Regions from separate parts of the Priestia megaterium genome, predicted to be linked through region 2. Evidence: riboswitches for the same ligand, from Rfam matches in the RefSeq annotation. Region 2 holds a riboswitch; the other holds the start of a gene.
What was found. A riboswitch is a leader RNA that binds a small molecule or an ion and turns the genes downstream of it on or off. The one in region 2 is predicted to bind FMN.
Positions count from the first base shown of each region.

Region 1: it holds a riboswitch for FMN, as region 2 does, so the genes downstream of both, CEQ83_RS21125 (ECF transporter S component) here and ribE (riboflavin synthase) in region 2, are expected to answer to the same signal.

Region 1 covers NZ_CP023317.1:4,131,734-4,135,996, forward strand. Annotated here, with positions in the region: gene CEQ83_RS21115 (YpbB family protein) at 1-915, opposite strand, end outside; gene CEQ83_RS21120 (ferredoxin) at 1,173-1,421, shown strand; gene CEQ83_RS21125 (ECF transporter S component) at 1,503-2,078, opposite strand; FMN riboswitch at 2,233-2,376, opposite strand; gene serA (phosphoglycerate dehydrogenase) at 2,675-4,249, shown strand.
Region 2 covers NZ_CP023317.1:1,305,922-1,310,184, reverse strand. Annotated here, with positions in the region: gene ribH (6,7-dimethyl-8-ribityllumazine synthase) at 308-778, opposite strand; gene CEQ83_RS06550 (bifunctional 3,4-dihydroxy-2-butanone-4-phosphate synthase/GTP cyclohydrolase II) at 870-2,063, opposite strand; gene ribE (riboflavin synthase) at 2,080-2,739, opposite strand; FMN riboswitch at 3,014-3,164, opposite strand; gene CEQ83_RS06535 (YkvI family membrane protein) at 3,272-4,263, opposite strand, start outside.

The DNA.
Region 1 (4,263 bases), 2.2 Mb from region 2:
CGATACGTATGCATCGATTGAAAAAGATGGAACAAACAGAGCTAATTCTGCAATATGATCTTCAATTGTACTTTCTTTTAAACGCCTTATATAAGCAATTTCTTCAAGCGTCTTTCCTTTTTGAAGCCAGCTATACGTTTTTAACGTCGAGCTTGTCAAAGGCAATTCTAAATATAGATCATGCAAAAAAGAAGAAAGTACATGAAAGCTTTCATTATTTTGACTCACTTTTTCAATGATATGATGAATAACCCCTAAAAGTTGAATATGCACATAATGCTCATCGAGTTCATATTGATATGCTAACTGATTTTTTGTAAAGCCTACTCTTTCGTATCCAGTCAGTTGCAAAACAAAAAGAGACGCATCCCGTTCCCTACAATCTTTCAAGCACGTTCGGAGCTCTTTGAATAGCTCGGCGGCTAACTCTTGACGCGTTTGCTTTTGAGACATAATATACGTTTTGACCCATTGAATGACCTCAGGATTTTTGGAAATGGGTAAAAACCCTTTTTGAAAATACTGTAGGTTGGATAAGGTCTGAATGAACAAAGTGATTCTTGCTAAAAATAATTGAGTACTGCTTGCGAATTTCCATCCGTCTAAAGCTGGATGAAAGGGCCGAGCCGTCAGTTCATCTTCAAGGCGTGTTCGTCCCTTATCTGTCATCACATACTTTTGATTTTCAGTTTCTTCGATATACTGCTGTTCTTTTAAATATGCAACGCAGGTTTCAAAAGACCGTTTATCTAAGTAAAGAAATGACTGAAAAAGAAAAGAGATTCCAAAAATTTTTCCGTCTTGAATTGTTTGCGCTGACTTTTTACCTGTTAATAAATGATAAATACCATAGGCGGTTCGCTCACCTTTTAACTGTTTTATACAAAATAAAATGCTAACTTGAATATAATTCAAAGGTGTCAACTTCCTTTCTCATTCATTGTACCAAAAGTGACCAATAGCATGTGAGATAAAGGCTTTTTAGCTCTTTCCTTTATGTATCAAAACGTTTGGATAAGTGAAGAAACCTTGATTTGATAAGCATTCTCAGTGACTTTTCTATTGAAAAGTTTTATAAATCATTTTACAATGAATAAGGAGAAATTTCACTCTTGATTCGCGAAGAGATTATATAATAAGAAATTTTCGAACACTTTACAGGAGGTCTTGTTATGCCAAAATATACAATTGTTGATAAAGATACTTGCATCGCATGCGGCGCTTGCGGAGCAGCAGCACCAGACATTTATGATTATGATGATGAAGGTATTGCATTCGTAACATTAGATGATAACCAAGGTGTAGTAGAAATTCCAGAAGATCTAGAAGATGATATGATGGATGCAATGGAAGGCTGCCCTACGGATTCAATTCGCGTAGCGGATGAAAAATTCGAAGGCGATGCTAATAAATTCGAATAAGTATTGAACAAACCTGTAGTATAGTACATGCTGCAGGTTTTTTTATATATAAAAATCGCTCTCCCCGGGAGAGCGATTGAATTAAACAGCAACGCGGCGCGTGATCCATTGCTTCATTTTTGAAAACAATAAGACAAAAATAACCCCTGTTGCTGCTCCTTTTATTAAGTTAAACGGCAAAATACCTGCAACGATATATTGACGCGCTTGTTCACTAGACATTTCTGGCGATTGTAAGAAGATTGTATACGCCGGTAAAAAGACATAATAATTTAAGACAGCCATGAGTACCGTCATTACAACCGTACCCGTAACCAAACCTATCGTTACGCCTTTGGCTGTTTTAAATCGACGGAACATATATGATACAGGAAGAACGAACAGTAAACCAGCTACAAAGTTCGCCACTTGACCAACCGGAACCCCTGTAGCACTTCCTTGAATTAAATAATTCAATAAATTTTTTATTCCTTCTACTATAACAGCAGCCATAGGTCCAAATACAAGTGCTGCTACGAGTGCAGGAATTTCGCTAAAATCAATTGTTAAAAACGGAGGTAATCCAGGAATCGGAAAATTAATCATCATTAAAATGTAAGCAATACTGCTTAACATTCCTAGTATAACCAGCTTTTGAGTTTTCTTACTTTGTTGCATCTTGCCTCTCTCCTTCTTTGTGATCCACTCTTCAAAGAAGAAAGGTTCAACTTCATATCCCCACGCAAAAACCTCCCAACAAATGATTCGTTGAGAGGAGACATGGCAGGCATATTTAATAAACGTTCATCACATTAGGTTTTGAACGCTGAACCTCCACCTTCTCCCATCCAGACTGTACTGTCGGCTTTGGAATTTCACCAAATCTGCTCGTATGTATTACATATAAGCTCGCGGGCTCAAAACAATTTGTTTTTTTACCGCCGGTCGGGAATTTCACCCTGCCCCGAAGATAGACCAATATTTAATTATGAATTTATTATATGTTATCTCGAATTAAAAGTAAATAAAGAAGTTTTTTAATTCCTATTAAATTGATGTCTTTTATAAACTTCATTACTGTTTTATATGTAAAATAAGGAAATAAGTGCATAACCAACAGCATTATGACATATTTATAGTTTCAATTTTACGTTTACAATTGTGTATTTGATAACTAATTGTAAAGTTTAAAAAATATAATTGACAGAATTTTTTTAACATGGTAAATTATCAAATATTTGATGATAGTAAAATCCAAGGGAGATGTTCACGTCATGTATAACGTATTAGTAGCTGATTCAATTAGCAATGAAGGTCTTGCTCCACTACTTGAAGCTCCTCATGTGAATCTTACGCGAAAAAAAGTTGAAGAAGTTGAGAATGATTTGCATACGTACGATGCGCTTTTAGTACGGAGTGCTACGACGGTTACAGAGGATTTGCTGGCAAAAATGCCGAATTTAAAAATTGTTGCTCGCGCTGGAGTAGGTGTCGATAATATTGATATTGAAGCCTCAACCAAACGAGGGGTTGTCGTTATTAACGCGCCGAACGGAAATACCATTTCAACGGCGGAACATACATTTGCTATGATGGCTAGCTTGTTTCGGCATATCCCCCAAGGAAATGCTTCAGTCAAAGCGCGCGAATGGAACCGCTCAGCATTTGTTGGAACAGAGCTTAATCGCAAACACCTGGGCATTATCGGATTTGGACGAATTGGCTCAGAGCTTGCTAAACGCGCAAAAGCCTTCAATATGAGCGTTCACGTTTACGATCCTTTTTTAACCTCTTCCCGAGCTGAAAAGCTAGGCGTAGAACTATTATCCCTGGATGAATTACTAGCAGCAGCGGATGTAATTACCGTACACACTCCGCTTACGAAAGAAACCAAGGGATTGCTCAATCATGAAACATTAGCCAAAACAAAGAAGGGTGTATTTTTATTAAACTGCGCACGCGGCGGGATCATTGATGAAAAAGCCTTAGTTCATTATTTAGAAATTGGCCATGTTCAAGGTGCAGCTATTGACGTATTTGAAGTTGAACCGCCGATTGATAACCCTTTGTTACATTTTGATCAAGTTATTACAACTCCCCATTTAGGAGCTTCTACAAAAGAAGCCCAGCTTAACGTTGCTGAAGACGTGGCACATGACGTTCTGCGTTTTCTAGAAGGTAATCCTGTAAGTTCATCCATTAATTTACCAACGCTTTCTAAAGAAGTTTTTGAAAAAATTCAGCCGTTTACGAGCCTTACTAAACAAATGGGAGCTATTTTATCTCAATGCATGCGAGAACCCGTTCAGCATATCTCGATCTCCTACGGAGGTACAGTGACGGATTTAGAAACCACTTATATTACACGGAGCTTGTTATCAGGCTTTTTAACCCATCGTATTGACTCACCTGTTAACGAAGTCAATGCTTCTATGATTGCCAAAGAACGAGGAATTACATTTGGTGAAAAAACATCGGAAGATACGCAAGGATATTCTAATATAATTGACGTTACAGTAACAGGCGAACAGCGTACATTTACCATTACGGGCACTTATATAGCAGGATATGGACCTCGAATTGTTAATATTGATTCGTTTGATATTGATTTTTATCCGGAAGGACATCTTCTTTATATCCGTCACAGTGATCAGCCCGGAGTTATTGGAAATGTAGGGAAAGTACTTGGAGATTTACGTATTAACATTGCTACCATGCAAGTGGGCCGTAAGCAAAAAGGCGGAGAAGCCATTATGATGCTCACGTTTGATAAACTTTTAGATGATTCTGTCATCACTTCATTAAAACAAACAAGCGAAATTGTGACCATACAGCGCATTGAGTTGTGACATTGAAAAAAGAG
Region 2 (4,263 bases):
TTCAAAAGAGATTGAGACATACTACATCAATCCAATCTAAAGGCGAACAAATCGGATACATGAGATAGTATGGATGGCTTGCTGCACTGCAGGTGATTTCCCTGCAAGGCTTCGCTTTTCCTACAGGAGCCTTGGCCCTGCTCTCCACTCAACAGTTAGAAGCCTACATACAGGAAACCTACGTTGTAATGTAACCCTAACCATGAAAAAATCCGAACGATTCATCGTTCGGATCTTCTTTCAACTACCATACTTTTGTTTCAGCCTCTTTTAACTCTTTAACTTACAAAAATTGGAACGTCCTCTATTATCCTTCAATCATTTTTGAAAGGTTAGCCATTTCGATAGCTGATGCTGCAGCTTCCCATCCTTTGTTTCCTGCTTTTGTTCCTGCACGTTCAATTGCTTGCTCAATTGTTTCAGTTGTTAATACACCAAAGATAATTGGTACGCCTGTTTGTAAGCTTTGAGATGCAACGCCTTTTGCTACTTCATTACATACAAAATCAAAGTGTGGAGTAGCTCCTCGAATAACCGTTCCTAGTGTAATAACCGCGTCATATTTTTTAGATTCAGCTAATTTTTTAGCGATTAATGGAATTTCATAAGCGCCCGGTACCCAAGCCACATCTACATCTTCATCAGCTACGCCGTGACGTTTAAGCGCATCTTCTGCTCCACTAAGTAAACGCCCTGTAATAAATTCATTAAAACGCCCTACCACGATTCCGATTTTTAATCCTGTGCCAACTAAATTTCCTTCATATAAATGATTCATCTCTTGTTCCTCCTGCTAGTAGTAATATATAGTTATTTACATTTCTTTTCATGAATTAGCTTCATTTGTTATAACGAAAAAAAGTGTAAACTTATAAATGTAATAAATGACCTAGTTTTTTAGCTTTGGTATCTAAGTATTTTTTATTGGCATCCACTGCCGGCATTTGAAGAGGCACTCTCTCTACCACTTCAAGGTCGTAGCCTTTTAGCCCAGTAATTTTGCGAGGATTGTTCGTTAAAAGCTTCATTTGTTTGACTCCAAGGTCCTTTAAGATTTGAGCACCGATTCCATACTCTCGTAAATCCGCAGCAAACCCGAGTTTTTCATTCGCTTCTACGGTATCGTATCCTTCTTCCTGCAGCTTATATGCTCTTAGCTTATTTAATAAGCCAATACCTCTGCCCTCTTGACGCATATACAGCAGAATGCCGCGTCCTTCTTCTTCAATTTGCGTAAGAGCTGCGTGAAGCTGAGGACCGCAGTCACAGCGCTCAGAGCCAAACACATCTCCAGTCAAGCACTCGGAGTGAACCCGCACGAGAACGGGGCTATTATGATCGATATCACCCTTGATAAGAGCCACATGTTCTTTATTATCAAGTTTATTTGTATATCCTACAGCCTTAAAATCACCAAATGCCGTAGGTAAGCTTACTTCTACTTCACGGCTAATCAGCTGGTCATGTTTGCGGCGGTAGGCAATCAAATCTTTTATTGTAATCATTTTTAAATCAAATTGCTCTGCAATTTTTGTTAAATCCGGTACGCGTGCCATTGTTCCATCTTCATTCATGATTTCACAAATAACACCCGCAGGCTTTCCTCCTGCTAACACGGCTAAATCAACAGCGGCCTCTGTATGACCCGCACGCTGCAGAACGCCCCCGTCTTTTGCAATCAACGGAAAAATGTGTCCTGGTCGTTGAAAATCACTTGCTACCGTTGCTTCATTTACAAGAGCCATAACGGTAGCAGAACGTTCGTACGCACTGATACCTGTTGTACTTGAAATATGATCAATACTTACTGTAAATGCTGTTCCATGTACATCCGTATTGTTCACTACCATCGGGTGAAGATTCAATTTATGCGCAATTTCTTCATTAACAGGTGTACAAATTAATCCTCTTCCATGAGTAGCCATAAAGTTAATAACCTCAGGCGTCGTTTTTTCGGCTAATGCAATAAAATCTCCTTCATTTTCTCGATCTTCATCGTCGCATACAATAACCACTTTTCCCTTTTTTAACTCTTCAATGGCTTCTTCTACTTTATGAAACATCTCTTTCACCTCACTGTTAATTTGTAAAACCATGCTGCTGCAATAAATCCTTCATATTACCTGACCGATTCGAGGCGCCAGGAGTTGACTTGTTAGCCATCATCTGATGCATATATTTAGCTAACATATCGCATTCAATATTCACCTTGTCTCCTCGCTGTTTGTCTCCCACGACTGTGTGAAGTACCGTATGAGGAATAAGAGAAATAGTAAATGATTGGTTGCTGACATCAAAAATAGTAAGACTTGTTCCGTCTACAGAAACAGATCCTTTTAACATCATAAATTCACGAAGTTCAGGATCCACTTGAATTTCATAATAAAAGGCATTTCCTTTACGTGTTTTGCTTACAATGGTTCCAATTCCATCAACGTGTCCGCTGACGAAATGCCCTCCAAAGCGGCCATTTGCAGCCATCGCCCGTTCTAAGTTAACACGTGATCCAACGGTTAGAAGCTGCAGGGTACTTGCTTTAATCGTCTCCGGCATGACGTCGACCGTAAATTCATTTTGAGAGTAAGCCGTTACGGTTAAACAAACGCCGTTAACTGAAATGCTGTCCCCTAAGTTCACATCTTCTAACACGGTCTTCGCATCAATCGTAAGAACAATTGCTTCTGTAGCCTTTTGAATCCGTTTTATTTTTCCAATTTCTTCAATAATACCTGTGAACATTTTCTTCACCTGCTTTGGCGCTATTCCAACTTCTTATGCCTTTTTGAAATAGCAGCTGCTTTTTTTTCATATTTATCTTTCCCCCAACCACTGAAAATAAAAAAGCCCCTTGAACAAATGTCCAAGGGGTCGGCTGAGCTGAATCAGTTTTATCTATGCAAAATTCCGCTAATTGTATACGAAATAAACAGTTATAATTTGTGTACAAAAACAAGGGTAGCTTTAAAAAAGGCAAACCTGTCCCTAATACAACACAAAAAAACAACTGTGCTTCCTGATCCTTCTCCCATCCAGACTTTTACTGTCGGCTCTAGATTTTAACTAGATCCACCGCTAACATACATCGTATGAAAACGGGTCACGGGCTTAAAAGCATATGCTTTATCACCGCCGGTTGGGACTTACACCCGACCCCGAAGGATAATATATTCGACTGCTAGAGTCTTATTTGTTTTACATTATAGCAAAGTAAAATCGACTTGTCACATCATTTAACTTCGTTTTTTCACATCTGCTCTTCAAAATCCAGCTTTTAGCTTATTTTTTCTTTTTTAATACATAGCATCCATACAAAAGCTAGTCCAATATAGCCAAATATCGGATACAAAAACTCAAGAAGCTGAGCATATCCAAATTGCCCGATAATAAAGCATGCCAAGATAATAAACGCAAAAGCTTGTTTGTCATTCAGGGGAAGAAATGATTGAAGCTGTTTAGCGATTCCAAATACATTTCCAATCAATGTAGTAAAAATCTCACCTAACACAACTACCGTAAATAAAACATTCACCCACGCTGAGATATTTTTAACAACGGCACTCATAGGAATATCAAGTTGAAATGAATAAGGCAAATTGGAAAGGGCAAGATGAGTAGAAACAAGCATAAACGTAAGTACACATCCTCCTATTACGGCCCCTTTTTTGATCACGCTCTTATCTTTCACGGAGCTTCCTAATGGAACTAAAACGGCCTGAGCCAAAGCTAGATTTAGGGAAATATATAAAAAGGGACTAACCGCCCACTTCCACTGTGTGACGAGCGTTAAGTCTGGCTTCGTTTGAATCAGTGAGAAATAGCTGACATTTGGCACAAAGATGATAAAAGCAAATGAAAGCATCATCGGCACAACAAGAGAATTAACCATTAAAATACCGTTAATTCCTCTTGCGATAAATATATAAGTTAAAACAATTGTACAAATCATCCCAACAGGAGGCCACAGCCCGAACTGTTCTTTTCCTATTGCCCCCGTACTCGCTAGCATGACTGAAGTTACTCCAAATAAAATGACGATCATTACACCGTTTACCGCTTTTCCAAGTACATCACCAAATAAATATGTATTAAGCTGCTGATAAGAAGAAGCCCCAATTGCGTGCGAAAGCAGCATCATTTTCGAACCTAGCCAAATAAAAAACAAGCCGCTGACCAAAATTCCAACCATTCCAAGTTCCCCGTACTGTGTAAAAAATTGAACAATTTCCTTGCCTGTTGCAAAACCGGCTCCTACAACGGTGCCTA